DNA from 3 places in the Rhodococcus sp. 1R11 genome. Region 2 is predicted to be linked to each of the others. Evidence: predicted binding sites of a transcription regulator. Region 2 holds the regulator's gene; each other region holds the start of a gene.
What was found. The regulator LexA, encoded in region 2, represses DNA repair genes until DNA is damaged. The targets are predictions, from matches to a motif close to CGAACANNTGTTCG.
Positions count from the first base shown of each region.

Region 1: the regulator LexA is predicted to act here: its motif matches at 1,759-1,772, upstream of E4P29_RS04315 (HNH endonuclease signature motif containing protein).
Region 3: the regulator LexA is predicted to act here: its motif matches at 2,680-2,693, upstream of E4P29_RS26355 (DUF222 domain-containing protein).

Region 1 is NZ_SPNG01000002.1:230,434-235,654, reverse strand. Features, by position in the region: gene E4P29_RS04325 (glycoside hydrolase family 15 protein) at 1-635, shown strand, start outside; gene E4P29_RS04320 (nitronate monooxygenase) at 646-1,653, opposite strand; gene E4P29_RS04315 (HNH endonuclease signature motif containing protein) at 1,786-3,144, shown strand; gene lepA (translation elongation factor 4) at 3,263-5,104, opposite strand.
Region 2 is NZ_SPNG01000004.1:415,016-420,236, forward strand. Features, by position in the region: gene E4P29_RS09915 (solute carrier family 23 protein) at 1-971, shown strand, start outside; gene E4P29_RS09920 (acyl-CoA dehydrogenase family protein) at 1,124-2,266, shown strand; gene lexA (transcriptional repressor LexA) at 2,347-3,030, opposite strand; gene E4P29_RS09930 (hypothetical protein) at 3,430-3,819, shown strand; gene nrdR (transcriptional regulator NrdR) at 3,919-4,383, shown strand; gene hrpA (ATP-dependent RNA helicase HrpA) at 4,396-5,221, opposite strand, start outside.
Region 3 is NZ_SPNG01000006.1:291,600-296,820, forward strand. Features, by position in the region: gene E4P29_RS13545 (response regulator transcription factor) at 1-325, opposite strand, end outside; gene E4P29_RS13550 (collagen-like protein) at 453-1,163, shown strand; partial or broken gene E4P29_RS26345 (HNH endonuclease) at 1,248-1,704, opposite strand; gene E4P29_RS26350 (hypothetical protein) at 1,792-2,055, shown strand; gene E4P29_RS26355 (DUF222 domain-containing protein) at 2,085-2,666, opposite strand; partial or broken gene E4P29_RS13560 (DinB family protein) at 2,806-3,409, opposite strand; gene E4P29_RS13565 (CPBP family intramembrane glutamic endopeptidase) at 3,415-4,158, opposite strand; gene E4P29_RS13570 (DUF3533 domain-containing protein) at 4,178-5,221, opposite strand, start outside.

The sequences.
Region 1 (5,221 bases), on a different contig from region 2:
GCGGCGAACCGCAGCACTTCACGTCTTCGAAGCTCATGTGTTGGGTCGCGCTCGATCGCGGAGCCAAGCTCGCCGATATCCACGGCGAGAAGGACTACTCGGACCAGTGGAACGAGATCGCGGACGAGATCAAGGCCGACATTCTCGAGAACGGCACCGACTCGCGCGGAGTACTGACCCAGCGCTACGGCGACCCGTCGCTCGACGCGTCGTTGCTGCTGGCACCGCTGCTGCGATTCCTGCCGGCCGACGACGAGCGAATCCGCGCCACAGTGCTCGCCATCGCCGACGAGTTGACCGAGGACGGCTTGGTTCTGCGCTACCGAACCGACACCACCGACGACGGCTTGGCCGGCGAGGAAGGCACGTTCACGATCTGCTCGTTCTGGCTCGTGTCCGCTCTGGTGGAGATCGACGAACTCCCGCGCGCCAAGCACCTGTGCGAACGACTGCTCGCCTACGCGAGCCCGCTCAAGCTCTACGCCGAAGAGATCGACCATCGCACCGGCCGTCACCTCGGCAACTTTCCGCAAGCATTCACGCACTTGGCGTTGATCAACGCAGTGGTGCACGTCATCCGAGCCGAGGAAGCCCAGGCATCGGGACACTTCCAGCCCGCCCACGCCAACCCCTGAGCTGTCTGGTTCAGCGGCCGAGTTGCCTCGCCCATTCGGCGACCAGCTCGGCCGCCGGTTTCGCCTGAGCGCGGCGATAACCGGTCCCGGCCCACATCGACAGTCCCGACGGGTCACCCGCTGCTGCGGCCTTCGCGCGCATCGGCGCGGTCAGGTAATGCAGATCGGGATACGCCAGCGGAGCGGCTTCGGAGTTCTCGCGCATGAACTCGTTCACCAAGCCTCGCGCAGGACGACCCGAAAACGCCTTCGTCACGGCGGTACCCGACGCACTGGCCAGCTGCTCGCGGTGCACAGGCTTCGTTCCTGCCTCGGGAGTGTTCAGAAACGCAGTACCCAGCTGAGCTGCATGCGCGGCACCCGAATCCAGCAGCGGCGCAATATCGTTGCCGTCCATGAGCCCGCCGGCCGCGATACGGGGCAGATCCGAGATTCCACGTACGGCGACCAGCAACTCCGTCAACGGCTCCTCCGGAGCCGACCCGTCGAACGTGCCTCGGTGTCCGCCCGCCTCGGGCCCCTGCACCACCAGCGCGTCCACACCATTCGCGGTGGCGATCGACGCATCGGAGGCGGTTGCCACCGTTGCCCACACTTCGGTTCCCACGGAATGCAACTGGGCAACCTCGTCGGCATCGAAGGTGGCGAATGTACTCGACACCACCGGCACCGGATGGGCAATCAGCCAGGCGAATTTCTCCGGGTAGTAATCATCGCGGCGTTTCAGCACGCCGGGTTCGGCGTCGAATCGCTCGAACCACGGTGCCAGATGCTCGGCGTAAGAGTCGACGTTCGCGCCCGACGGCTCCTCGGGTAGGAAAAGATTGACCCCGAACACCAGACCCCGCATCGAATCTACCTGCGCGGCAAGGGCATCCGGCGTCAACAACGCGCCGGCGATCATTCCGAGTCCGCCGGCCTCGGACACAGCCCGGGCGAGCTCGGGAGTACTCGGACCGCCCGCCATGGGCGCACCGACAACGGGAACACGCAATTTCTTCAGGATCGGCGTCGTCACAGATTCGAAATGTACTCTCCGTCCGATACCACGGACCACCGACAGGTTTCGATTCACGAATCATTCTGCGCAGCAATAGTTTTCGACTTGATCATAATTGCGTGTCGAACACCCGTTCGATACACTTGATCCATGACCACGGAGATCTGGCAACTGAGCGAGGCAGAACTCCTCGCCGACGCTGCCGCGGTCTCCCACCGGATCCAACTGCTCGAAGCACGACGGATTGCTCTGGTCGCCGACATCGACACCCGCGTCAGCCGAGAGAAGCTCGGGTTCCCCGGACCCGCCGGCTGGCTCACCTCCACCACCCTTCTCTCACCGTCCAAAGCCACCAAGATCGTCGCCCTCGCCCGCGGCATGAAGAACTTCCCCGACATCGCCGACGCCGTGAACACCGGCGTCATGTCCGTCGACCACGCCGCCCTGATCCTCACCTTCGCCGAAACACCCCCGAAGAACCTGTCGGAAGAGGGTCGCGATGTCGCACGTAAAGCTCTGATCGCCGCCGCCACCGGACCCGAAGCCCGCACCAGCCGCATCCGCGCAGCCATCACCAGGTTGCAGGACACCTTCGGCAACAACAAGCCACCCGCCGAAGACACCGACCGCAACGAACTCTTCGCCTCCACAACCCTGAACGGGCGCCTGGTGCTCAAAGGCGACTTCGACGCGATCACCGGAGAGAAACTCCTCACCGCACTCTCCCCGCTCACCGAACCCCACCCCGCCGCCGACGGCACCGAGACACTAAAAGCCGGAGACGACCGCAGCCCCGCCAAGAGACGAGCCGACGCCTTCGGGCACATCCTCGACCGCTACCTCGCCTCCAGCAACAGACCCACCGAAGGCGGCGAAAAACCACACATCAACCTGCACATCCGACTACAAGACCTCCAAAGCCAGAACAGTCAGAACAACAGCGACATCACCGACGACGAAACCACCCGCGCCGCAGCAGAATCCGACAACGACGAAGCCAACGCCGACGGTGGCGGCGGCGATCCAGTCGCCGCCGACCGCGGCGCGTATCGGGACCTGTTCGGTGACGGCACGTCGGTCGGGTGGCTGCCCTGGATGGGGCCCCTCTCCCGCAACACCTCCCGCCAACTCGCCTGCGACTGCCTACTCACCGCCATCGTCATGGACGAGAACGGCAACCCACTCAACCTCGCCCGCACCGCACGCACCGTCACCGCCAAACAGAAACGCGCATTGACTGCCCGCGATCACGGCTGCGCGTTCCCCGGCTGCGGCAAACCCGCCGCCTGGACCGAAGGCCACCACATCTGGCACTGGGCCGACGGCGGCCCCACCGACATGAACAACCTCGTCCTACTCTGCGGATTCCACCACCGACTCATCCACCACAGCGACTGGGAAGTGTTCATCGCCGCCGACCAGCACCCCTGGTTCGTACCCCCGGCCACCGTCGACCCCAACCGACAACCCCGACAATCCCACGCCCGAGCCGGCCCCCACATCGCCTGAACCCCACGCAAAACACACACCAGCCCCACACAAACACACCAGCCCCGCACCGAGAACACGGTGCGGGGCCGGAACAGGTTGCGTTACAACGACTTCGGAGAGCGGAGGTTACGTCCGGCTACTTCTTCGGCTTGTCCGACGAGGACTCCGAGGACAGTGCCGCCACGAAGGCTTCCTGCGGAACCTCGACCCGTCCGATGGTCTTCATTCGCTTCTTGCCTTCCTTCTGCTTCTCGAGCAGCTTGCGCTTACGGCTGATGTCGCCGCCGTAGCACTTGGCAAGCACGTCCTTACGGATGGCGCGGATGTTCTCACGGGCAATGATGCGAGATCCGATAGCAGCCTGAATCGGCACCTCGAACTGCTGCCGCGGAATCAGTTCCTTGAGCTTGGTCGTCATCTTGTTGCCGTAAGCAGCGGCAGCATCCTTGTGGACGATCGCCGAGAACGCGTCCACGGCCTCGCCCTGCAGCAGGATGTCGACCTTTACCAATGCACCGCTCTGCTCGCCGATTTCCTCGTAGTCGAGGCTGGCGTATCCCCGAGTACGTGACTTCAGGATGTCGAAGAAGTCGAAGATGATCTCGGCCATCGGGATCGTGTAGCGCAGTTCGACGCGGGTCTCCGACAGGTAGTCCATACCGCCGAGCTCGCCCCGTCGACCCTGACACAGCTCCATGATCGAGCCGATGAACTCGCTCGGCGAGATGATGGTGCACTTGACCATGGGTTCGAATACTTCCCGCGCCTTGCCCTCGGGCCAGTACGACGGGTTGGTGACGATGTGCTCGGCACCGTCCTCCATTTCGACGCGGTAGACCACGTTCGGTGAGGTCGAGATCAAGTCGAGGTTGAATTCACGCTCGAGCCGCTCGCGGGTGATCTCCATGTGCAGCAACCCGAGGAAGCCGCAGCGGAAGCCGAACCCGAGAGCCACGGAGGTCTCCGGCTCGTAGGTCAGGGCCGCGTCGTTGAGCTGAAGCTTTTCGAGGGCGTCGCGCAGGTCCGGGTAGTCCGAGCCGTCGAGTGGGTAGAGGCCCGAGTAGACCATCGGACGTGGCTCGCGGTAACCGGTCAGCGGCTCGGTCGCGCCCTTGCGGAACGTGGTGACGGTATCGCCGACCTTGGACTGACGGACGTCCTTGACACCGGTGATCAGGTACCCCACCTCGCCGACGCCCAGGCCCTTCGTGGCCTTCGGGTCCGGCGACACGATGCCGACTTCGAGCAACTCGTGCGTCGAGCCGGTCGACATCATCGTGACCTTCTCACGAGGGTTGAGTGCGCCGTCGACCACTCGGACGTAGGTCACGACGCCGCGGTAGGTGTCGTACACCGAGTCGAAGATCATCGCGCGGGCCGGGCCGTCGGGATTGCCCACCGGGGCCGGCACCAGCTTGACGACCTCGTTGAGCAGTTCCTCGACGCCCACTCCGGTCTTGCCGGACACTCGCAGCACATCGTCGGCCTCGCAACCGATGATGTGCGCGATCTCGGCGGCGTAGCGATCCGGGTCGGCAGCGGGGAGGTCGATCTTGTTGAGCACCGGGATGATGGTGAGTTCTTTGTCGAGAGCCAGGTAGAGGTTGGCCAGTGTCTGCGCCTCGATGCCCTGAGCAGCGTCGACGAGCAAGACAGCACCTTCGCACGCTTCGAGCGCGCGGGACACCTCGTACGTGAAGTCGACGTGGCCGGGTGTGTCGATGAGGTGCAGAACGAATTCTTCGCCGTCGACGACCCAGGGCAGACGCACGTTCTGCGCCTTGATGGTGATTCCGCGTTCGCGCTCGATGTCCATCCGGTCCAGATACTGCGCACGCATCGACCGGTCGTCGACGACGCCGGTGAGCTGCAACATCCGGTCTGCCAACGTCGACTTACCGTGGTCGATGTGGGCAATGATGCAGAAGTTCCTGATCCTGGACGGATCGGTGAACGTCGTGTCGGCGAAGCTGGGCACTCGTATCCTTCGGCTGGCGTGTTCGAAATGAGCGAACGGGTTTCCCTATCGTCCCACGAGCGGAACGGTGCGGCGTCCCCGGCTGTCCGTCGTGGCTGGTCCCCCCGGTGAGTCAGG
Region 2 (5,221 bases):
GACCCGCCGCGCAGCTCGGTGCCGTTCTGTGTGTCGGCGTCGTGCTGGCTGCAATCGGCTTCGTCGTGAAGTTCGCCGGAGCGCGGGTGCTCGACGCAGCGATGCCGCCCGTCGTCACCGGTGCGGTGGTCGTATTGATCGGGCTCAATCTGGCCCCTGCCGCGACGACCTCGTTCGAAGCGCAACCGCTCGTCGCGGCCGTCACCCTGGCGGCGATTCTCCTCGCGACGGCCGTCGGTCCCGGACTGGTGGGCCGACTCGGGATCCTGCTCGGTGTCGTCGTGGGCTGGGTATTCGCCGCCGTCACCGGTGGTATCGCGCAACCACGACTCGACGCGCTGAGCGCCGCGAGCTGGGTCGGGCTACCCGAGTTCCGTGGCCCGTCGTTCGAGCTGTCGGTGATCCTGGTAGCACTGCCGGTGGTGATTGTCCTCGTCGCCGAGAACGTCGGACACGTCAAAGCCGTCGCGGCGATGACCGGAAAGAACCTCGACGACGTGGCCGGTGACGCTCTGATCGCCGATGGGTTGGCCACCACCCTCGCCGGGGCCGCTGGTGGATCGGGAACCACCACGTACGCCGAGAACATCGGTGTCATGGCCGCTACCCGCGTGTACTCGACCGCCGCCTACTGGGTTGCCGCGATCACCGCGATCGTGTTGGCGTTCTCGCCCAAGTTCGGTGCGCTGATCTTCACCGTCCCGGACGGTGTGATCGGGGGAGCGACACTCGTGCTCTACGGACTCATCGGACTGCTCGGCGTTCGAATCTGGACCGATGCCAAAGTGGATTTCACCGATCCGGTGAACCTCACCGTCGTCGCAGCAGCACTCGTCGCCGGCATCGGCGACCTGACGCTCTCCGTCGGATCGGTCGAACTCGGTGGAATCGCTTGGGGATCGCTGGGCATCCTCGTCGGATACCCGATCGTCTCGGCGCTGGCCCGAGGCAGAACGAATGGACGACGCTAGCAGGGGCGGTCACGGATCGCGCACGTTTTGGTCATCGACCCTCGGTACACCGCAAACGTACTGTTGAACCGTGACGTCAGTCGCACCGACGACCGCGCTGTGACCCCCCTTCTCGCGGTCGACGACGGTGCGCACCGAACAAGGAGATCTGCGTGGAACGCACACTTTTCGAGCCCGAGCACGAGCTGTTCCGGGAGTCGTACCGGAAGTTTCTCGAACAGCACGTAGCCCCCAATCACGCGAAGTGGGAAGAGCAGAACATCGTCGACCGCGGCGTCTGGGTCGAGGCCGGCAAGCAGGGCTTCCTCGGAACTGCCGCACCGGAGGAGTTCGGCGGTGGCGGCGTCAAGGACTTCCGCTACAACGCCATCGTCACCGAGGAAACCACCCGCGGCGGCTACAGCGGCATCGGCTTCACTCTGCACAACGACGTCGTCGCGCCGTACTTCATCGAGTTGGCCAACGACGAGCAGAAGCAGCGCTGGCTTCCCGGATTCTGCTCCGGTGAGCTGATCACCGCGATCGCCATGACCGAGCCGGGCACCGGCAGCGACCTACAGGGGATCAAGACCAAGGCCGTTCGGGACGGCGACGACTGGGTATTGAACGGATCGAAGACGTTCATCACCAACGGCATCAATGCCGATTTGATCGTCGTCGTAGCGTGCACCGACCCCGAGAAGGGTGCCCAGGGCTTCAGCTTGCTGGTCGTAGAGCGCGACATGCCCGGTTTCGAGCGTGGCCGCAACCTGGACAAGATCGGCATGAAGGCCCAGGACACCGCGGAACTCAGCTTTACCGACGTTCGGGTTCCGGCCGCCAACCTGCTCGGCGAAGAAGGCATGGGCTTCATCTACCTGATGCAGAACTTGCCTCAGGAGCGCCTCTCGATTGCCGTCGTCGCGGCTGCGGCCATGGAATCGGCACTGGAGATGACCATCCAGTACTGCCGCGATCGCAAGGCATTCGGTAAGTCGATCGGAAAGTTCCAGAACACGCGATTCGTGTTGGCGGAGCTGGCTACCGAAACCACCGCTACCCGCATCATGGTCGACAAGTTCATCGAACTGCTCAACGACGGCAAGCTGACCGTGCAGGAAGCCGCCATGGCGAAGTGGTGGACCACCGAGAACCAGGTCAAGCTCATCGACCGATGCCTCCAGCTGCACGGCGGCTACGGTTACATGAAGGAATACCCGATTGCCAAGGCTTACATGGATTCTCGGGTACAGACCATCTACGGCGGCACCACGGAGATCATGAAGGAGATCATCGGTCGTGGACTGAATCTCTGATTCTGCCGATCGTTCGGAACCGACGAGAAGGGCCGCAGCACCTGTGCTGCGGCCCTTCTTTCGTTGTGTCCGAACAGAGTTCAGAGCTTGCGCATCACGGTGACGACCTTGCCGAGAATCGCGGCATTGTTACCCGGGATCGGCTCGAACAATGGGTTGTGCGGCATGAGCCACACCTCACCCTTGGAACGCTTGAACGTCTTGACGGTGGCCTCGCCCTCGATCATCGCTGCCACGATGTCGCCGTTGTCGGCCACGGACTGTTGACGCACCACCACCCAGTCGCCATCGCAGATGGCCGCGTCGATCATGGACTCGCCGACCACCTTGAGCAAGAACAGTGATCCCTGACCGACCAACTCGCGGGGGAGTGGGAACACGTCCTCGACGGCTTCCTCGGCCAGAATCGGACCACCCGCGGCGATCCGGCCGAGAACCGGCACGAACGTCGGCGTCGGCAACCGATCCTGCTCGTTGGACGCTGCCGAACCGTCCACCGCTGCCGCGGCCTGATCTGCCTGCACCTCGTCCAGTCCACGGACGTCGACCGCGCGAGGGCGGTTGGCATCGCGCCGCAGGAACCCTTTGCGCTCGAGGGTACGAAGCTGATGAGCGACGGACGACGTCGACGTCAGGCCCACGGCATCGCCGATCTCTCGAATACTGGGTGGGTATCCGCGCTCGGTGACCGAGGCCCGGATGACCTCCAACACTTTCCGTTGGCGCTCGGTGAGCCCTGCGCTGATGTCGGTGCCGACCTCCATGGCCTTCGGGGTCGGCTCGGCGGCCGGCTTTCCGGCCGCAGCCTTGCCGACCGTCGAGGATCCGGCTCGCGCGGAACCAGCTTTCGTGGAACCCGTCGTACTGGAACCGGTGATGGACCTCGTCGAGGTCTCGTCCTTCATGCTGTCGGCCTCCTGCTGATGCGGCTGGATTCGGTCTACGCGGTATCGATCCACGCGGACTGGAGTTGATGATGTCGACTCGTGTGGCGTGTGGTTTCTGACACGAATCTAGCGTGTATCAGCTGTTGAATCAAACATCTGTTCGACTCGTGTCGCGTTTTCTACAGACTTTGTCGGAGGCGCGTGATAGAACTTCGAACAAGCGTCCATCGAACGCCTGATCGAACAATCGATCCAACGAGCGAAGACGAGGTTCCGATGACCATCACCACCGATCGTCCCACCACTGCCGGTATGCGTTCGCGATCCGGTGTCGTCGAGCGTCGTCGGCGGTCGCGGCCCGTGCTGCAGAACCACGGGCGTCGGACGCAGAACGGCCCGTGCTTGCCCGTCCTGGACGAGTCCTGGACCGACGTGACCGATCGCGAGATGGCGGATCGAGACTTCGACGACACCTCGGCTCATTTCGCGAACCAGACCGTGCGCCCACGCTCTCTGGTTCTGTGGATGTTGGCTGTGGTCGTCGTGGCCGGCGGTCTGCTCGGCATCGCGAATCTGCGCGCGACCACACCCGACGCGGCCACTCAGCCTGCCGGCGCGGTCATGGTGCACGACGGAGCGCTCGTCGAGTACGCACCCAGCAGATGACCACCGGCACCATGGTGCCCAGCGTGGCTGAGTATCCTCGAAGACTGCCCCGACGCGCACGTTCGTCGTCGGAGTATCGGCTACGACGGAGGCTCCCTCATGCATTGCCCGTTCTGCAGGCACCCCGACTCACGCGTGGTGGATTCGCGTGAAATGGACGAGGGTCAGGCAATACGGCGACGCCGGTCCTGCCCCGAGTGCGGTCGTCGCTTCACCACCGTGGAGGCTGCTGTGCTCGCCGTCGTGAAGCGCAGCGGTGTGACCGAGCCGTTCAGTCGGGAGAAGGTCGTCAAAGGCGTTCGTCGCGCCTGCCAGGGCAGAGACGTCGACAACGACGCGCTGAACCTGCTGGCTCAGCAAGTCGAAGACAACATCCGCGCGGCCGGTTCGGCGGAGATTCCCAGCAACGAAGTGGGCCTGGCCATTCTCGGACCGCTACGCGATCTCGACGAAGTGGCCTACCTTCGTTTCGCATCGGTCTACCGCTCGTTCAGTTCGGCCGAGGACTTCGAGAAGGAAATTCACGAACTCCGCAAACATCGAGAGTCCGCCGACGTCGAGTGAACCGCGGGCCGATCAGCGAGACTGATCGGCGATCGCCTTCTCGATGCGCTTCTCCGATACCGGATACGCAGTACGAACTCCCTGGGCGAAGAGCCCCACCCGCAGTTCCTCGATCATCCAGAACAGCTCCTGCACACCCGAGCTGTTCTTCCTGCTTTCCGGAAGCGAATCCAACAGCCGCCCGTACGAGCCGTACACCCGGTCGAGAACGTCCATCGCCGCAGCGTCGCGGCCCGCGCTGCTCGGCAGAGTGGACAGCCTCTTGGTCGCCGCAGCGAGATAGCGTGGCAGATCGGCCAACCGTCGAGAACCGAACTCGGTGACGAAACCGCGAAAGATCAGGCCATCGAGCTGTTCTCGGACATCGTCGGCGGGCTCACCCGATGCGTTCTGCAACTGGGACGACAGAGCCAACGCGGCCGTCAGAACCGGTCGAACCAGAGCGAGAACAGCAGCAGTACGCCGCGGAACCTCTGCGTCCACCAGTGCCCTGAGCTTGTCGAACTCGGCCGGATCGCGAACCGGTCCGCCGTGCGCGTCCATCGCTTCTTCCACAGCGAGCGCACGGCATTCCTCGAGCAGCGCATCGACGCCGCCGTACGGGTTCTGGCCGAGCGCAAGACGTTCGGCGGTCGGCAGCCCGGCCAGCAGGGCTTTCGTTCCCTTCGGTGCCGTGGCGAGCAGCAGAGTACGGGTGCCCGCGCGCATGGCTGTGCGTTGCTGGGCGGGGGTGCTGAGCACTCGCACCGCCACGCCCGAACCCTCGGGCACCAACGCCGGGTACCCGGTGACCTTCTGTCCGCCCACGTCTCGGGTGACCGTGGGCTCCAAGCGGCCC
Region 3 (5,221 bases), on a different contig from region 2:
AAGGCTTGACCACATAGTCGTCGGCACCATCGCCGAGCCCGCGCAACCGGTCGGCCAGCTGGTCTTTCGCAGTGACCATGATGATGCCCGCATCGCTGCTCTGCCGGACGACGCCGATGAGATCGAAACCGTCTCGCGCACCGGGAAGCATGATGTCGAGGATCACCACATCGGGACGAAAGCCGGCCATCGTGGTCTCGAAGTCGTCGCCGTCGGGCAGGGACACGGCGGTGAATCCCGCGTCCTCGAACGCCGCGAGCAGCGCTTCCCTGATGGGCAGCGAATCCTCCACCACCATCACCCGGGGAGCGGAACTGTATGTCATCCCTCGATTGTCACCCACCAGCTGAAGTGATCCTGAAGATGCGCCCAGCTTCAGGGTGACTTCAGCTAACGGCGGCAGTGTCGGTGACAGACCGAAACGAACGACGCAGTCCGAACAAGGAGTGAACGTGAACGATCAGACCCAACCGATTCCCGCCGCATCGAACCCCGAGCCCACCCCGAGCGCCCAGGCAACTCGGGAGAACAAGCCCAAGCGGTGGAAGGGACGGGTGCCGCTCGCAGCGACCGCAGCAGCCGGACTTGCCCTAGGAGCCCTGGTGACCGCGGCGGTGTTCGCAGCAACCGGACCCGACGTCTCGCCAGGCGTGTCCACCGTGGCGTCCTCATCTGCCCTCGGGCAGCGAACCGACGGTGGTGGCGTTGTGGATGCATCGGAGGTGCCTGCGGCTCCCGATTCCGGTGACGGATCGACGGTTCCCGCGGTTCCGACCCCACCGGGTGATGGCGCAACACCACCGGCACCGGGTGACGGCGCAACGCCGCCTGCCCCGCCCGCGGGTGGTCCGGGCAAGGGCGGACCGGCCGATGGTGGTCCGGGTAAGGGTGGGCCGGGCGCAGGTGGCCCCGGTGGTGCTGTGTGCGCTCCGGCCGATGGTGCGACGCCTCCTGCGCCGCCGGCTCCGGCCGATGGCGCGACTCCGCCCGCGCCGCCTGCTCCCGCTGACGGTGCGACGCCTCCTGCGCCGCCGGCTCCGGCCGATGGCGCGACTCCGCCCGCGCCGCCTGCTCCCGCTGACGGTGCGACGCCTCCCGCGCCGCCTGCTCCCGCTGATGGTGCGACCCCTCCCGCTCCGCCGGTAGCTCCCTCGGGTTCCTGAGCCCAATCTCTTCCAGCCCCGCACCGTGTTCTCGGTGCGGGGCTGGTGTGTTTGTGTGGGGCTGGAGTGTGTTTTGCGTGGGGTTCAGGCGATGTGGGGGCCGGCTCGGGCGTGGGATTGTCGGGGTTGTCGGTAGGGGTCGACGGTGGCCGGTGGCACGAACCAGGGGTGCTGGTCGGCGGCGATGAACACTTCCCAATCGCTGTGGTGGATGAGTCGGTGGTGGAATCCGCAGAGTAGGACGAGGTTGTTCATGTCGGTGGGGCCGCCGTCGGCCCAGTGCCAGATGTGGTGGCCTTCGGTCCAGGCGGCGGGTTTTCCGCAGCCGGGGAACGCGCAGCCGTGATCGCGGGCAGTCAACGCGCGTTTCTGTTTCGCGGTGACGGTGCGTGCGGTGCGGGCGAGGTTGAGTGGGTTGCCGTTCTCGTCCATGACGATGGCGGTGAGTAGGCAGTCGCAGGCGAGTTGGCGGGAGGTGTTGCGGGAGAGAGGGTCCCATCCACGGTAGCCATCCGACCGACGTGCCGTCACCGAACAGGTCACGATACGCACCGCGATTCGCGCCAGGGTCACGATCTACACCCTCACCGTCACTCCGGCTATCACCCTCGTTGCTGTCATCTCGTTCGTGTCGGTCGTGTCGGTCGTGTCGGTCGTGTCGGTCGGCGAAGTCGGGATCGGGTTCGGTTGTGGCGCGGGTCTTCTCGTCGTCCGTGATGTCGTTGTCGGCGTTCAGGTTGCCGCGGAGGTCGGTGAGGTCCTGCAACCGGATGTGCAGGTTGACGTGTGGCTTTTCGCCGCCTTCGGTGGGCCTGTTGCTGGAGGCGAGGTAGCGGTCGAGGATGTGCCCGAAGGCGTCGGCTCTGCGCTTGGCGGGACTGCGATCGTCTGAGGTGCCGTCGGCGGCGGGGTGGGGTTCGGTCAGGGGGAGAGTGCGGTGAGTAGCTTCTCGCCGGTGACGGCATCGAAGTCGCCTTTGAGCACCAGGCGCCCGTTCAGGGTTGTGGAGGCGAAGAGTTCGTTGCGGTCGGTGTCCTCGGCGGGTGGTTTGTCGTTGCCGAAGCTGTCCTGCAACCTGGTGATGGCTGCGCGGATGCGGCTGGTGCGGGCTTCGGGTCCGGTGGCGGCGGCGATCAGAGCTTTACGTGCGACATCGCGACCCTCTTGGGGGAGGTTCTTCGGGGGTGTTTCGGCGAAGGTGAGGATCAGGGCGGCGTGGTCGACGGACATGACGCCGGTGTTCACGGCGTCGGCGATGTCGGGGAAGTTCTTCATGCCGCGGGCGAGGGCGACGATCTTGTTGGCTTTGGACGGTGAGAGCAGGGTGGTGGAGGTGAGCCAGCCGGCGGGTCCGGGGAACCCGAGTTTCTCTCGGCTGACGCGGGTGTCGATGTCGGCGACAAGGGCAATCCGTCGTGCTTCGAGCAGTTGGATCCGGTGGGAGACCGCGGCGGCGTCGGCGAGGAGTTCTGCCTCGCTCAGTTGCCAGATCTCCGTTGTCATGGATCAAGTGTATCGAACGGGTGTTCGATGCGCAATGATGATCGAATCGAAAACTATTGCCATGCATAAGGATTCGTGAAGTCTAACCTGTCGGTGCTCTGTGATATCGGCCCGCCACGCAGTCGAACGAACTGGTAGGTCAATCCGTCGTATCGTCGGAAGAGCTTGGATCAGCTTCTTGCGCAACGGTTTCCAGCTCGGTTCGGTACTGTGCCCACCATGCTTCGTTGCCGTCGGCCATGTTCTCGTTGCCATGACGCATTCCGACGGTCTGGTCGATGAGTTCGCGCACGATGTCTTGCGTGCCCCGCGTGCCGGTTGGTTTCTGCAATCATCTGGACCAGGACTCGGTGCAGCGTCACTTCTTGCTTCTCCACCGGCCAGTGCAGGACGCGTCCGAACGAGTCGAGTTCGTGGGCGTCGATGGTCTTGTCGGAGTGTTCCCAGGCCTTTCGGTACAGAGCGACAATGGATTCCGACGATTCTTCGGCGGTGGCCCACATGTCGGAGTTAGGCCGGGCCGTGCCTTCTGCTTCCAATTTCGCGAAAGGAGCTGGGAATTCGCGACCGAATGTGAGGCCGAAGTAGCCGTATTCGACGATGGCGAGGTGCTTGACCAGCCCGAGGAGGTTGGTTCCGGTCGGCGTCATCGGTCGCCGCTTCTGGTATTCGGTGAGGCCGTCGAGTTTCCACAGCATGTTCTGGCGAGCGATCCGAAGGTATTGGTGCAGCTCGTCTTTCATGTCGTTCAGCTTGTCGATGCGTGCCATACGAGGGCTGCGGCCAGTGCGCCGAGTCCGTTGAGCGACCAGTGCAGGGCAATGGGCGCGATGAGACTTCCGCTGCGGCTGCGTAGCCACGTGAAGACGACCCCGGCGGCGGCGGTCGCGACGACAGCGAGTGCGATCCCGACGATCTGTCCGAACAACCCGCCACCGAGAAATCCGCTGAGCCCCACGTTTCCTGCGGTCAGGCCGAGCGAGGATGCAATGTGCCACAGACCGAAGAGCAGGGACCCTGCCGCGAAGACTCCGCGTGCGCCGTAGACGCGGCCCAACGTGCCGTGCAGTACCCCACGGAACGCGAGTTCTTCCGGAATGACCGTCTGCAGCGGGATGACGATCATCGAGGCGACCAGCGCCGCGGAGATGGTGGCGTAGCGATCGGCCATGAAGAAGGGCCGCGTCATCGGCAGCAAGGCACCGATGGCGATGACGGTCAGGACGATGCCGACGGCACCGAGTGCGTAGAGCGAACCCGTCTTCCACTGCTTCGGTGACAGTCCCAGCTCGGCCCATCCGAGTCCGCGACGGTTCGACAGGATCACCAGGAGAACCGCGGCGATCGGAACCGTCGCGATACTCGCCCACACCGTGGTGAAGTGTGCGATGAGGTTGGTGCCCACGAGCACGAGAACGACAATGGCGACGTCGAGGTAGGCGCGGACGGCCCGTCGGGGTGCCACGCTCCCGGCTGGATTGACGGCAAGCATTGGATCGAGTGTACCGGCGTCAGCTGATAACACTCGGAGAATCGAGGCTTCTGTCGAGGCCCTTGCGGTCGTAGAGCAGGGTGAACGCCAGGCCGAACACGAGCCCGATGAGTAACCCGAGAGACGTCATACCCACCGAGTGCAGCAGGCCGGCGTCAGGGGAGGCATTGAAATACAGGATCGAGCGAGTTCCGAGGAAGATCTGATGCATCGGCTCGAACTGCGCCAGCCACGTGAAGATCGGCGCGCTCGCCTCGAGGGGAATCGTGCCGCCCGAGGACGGCAGCGCCAGGATGATGAAGACGACCAAATTGATCAGCAACCCTGCTGTGCCGAACGCCGACATCACCGCGAGCGCTGTGAATCCGACGGCGGTGATCGCGAACGCGCCGTACATCCACAGGGTCCACGCGTGGGTGATTGGCATGCTCAGCAGATGGCTGATCAGTAGGTACAGGCCGGATACGAGCATGGCGAGAACGAACATCACCAGCCACTTGACCAACAGCGTCTGGAACCGGCTGATCCGGGTGGGTCCGCGGTGGATGTACTTCGGGCCGATTTCGGTCGGTGTGAACCCCAGCAGTCCGTCGACGAGCGTGCTGACAATGGTCGCACCGGTGAATCCCGCCAAGACCAACAGCAGCGCGTAGTAGAACGCTGACAGGCCACCGCCGGTACCGTCGGGCAGTGGATCGTGCTGGGCAACAATCACATTGATCGGCTGCGCCAACGTCAGTGCGCTCGCACCGGCCAGAGGTGTGTCGCCGAGCTGCTGGCGAACCTGATCGGTGATCTGTTCGCCTACGGTCTGATTCACCGACTCGAATGCAGGAGTGGCCACTCCGGTCACGAGCGACATCCCGAAGCTGCCCGCCCGCGGATTGGTGTAGACCGTGATGATGGGCTTCTCTATATCGCCGGGAATGATGCTGCCCTCGGCCAGGATTCCCATTCTCTTGGTGAAATCGCTGGGGATGACGATGGATCCGTAGACCTCGGCCGTCGACAGCAACGATTCGGCCTGCGCAGGGCCGACCTGGCGGAAAGCGACCTTCTCGGA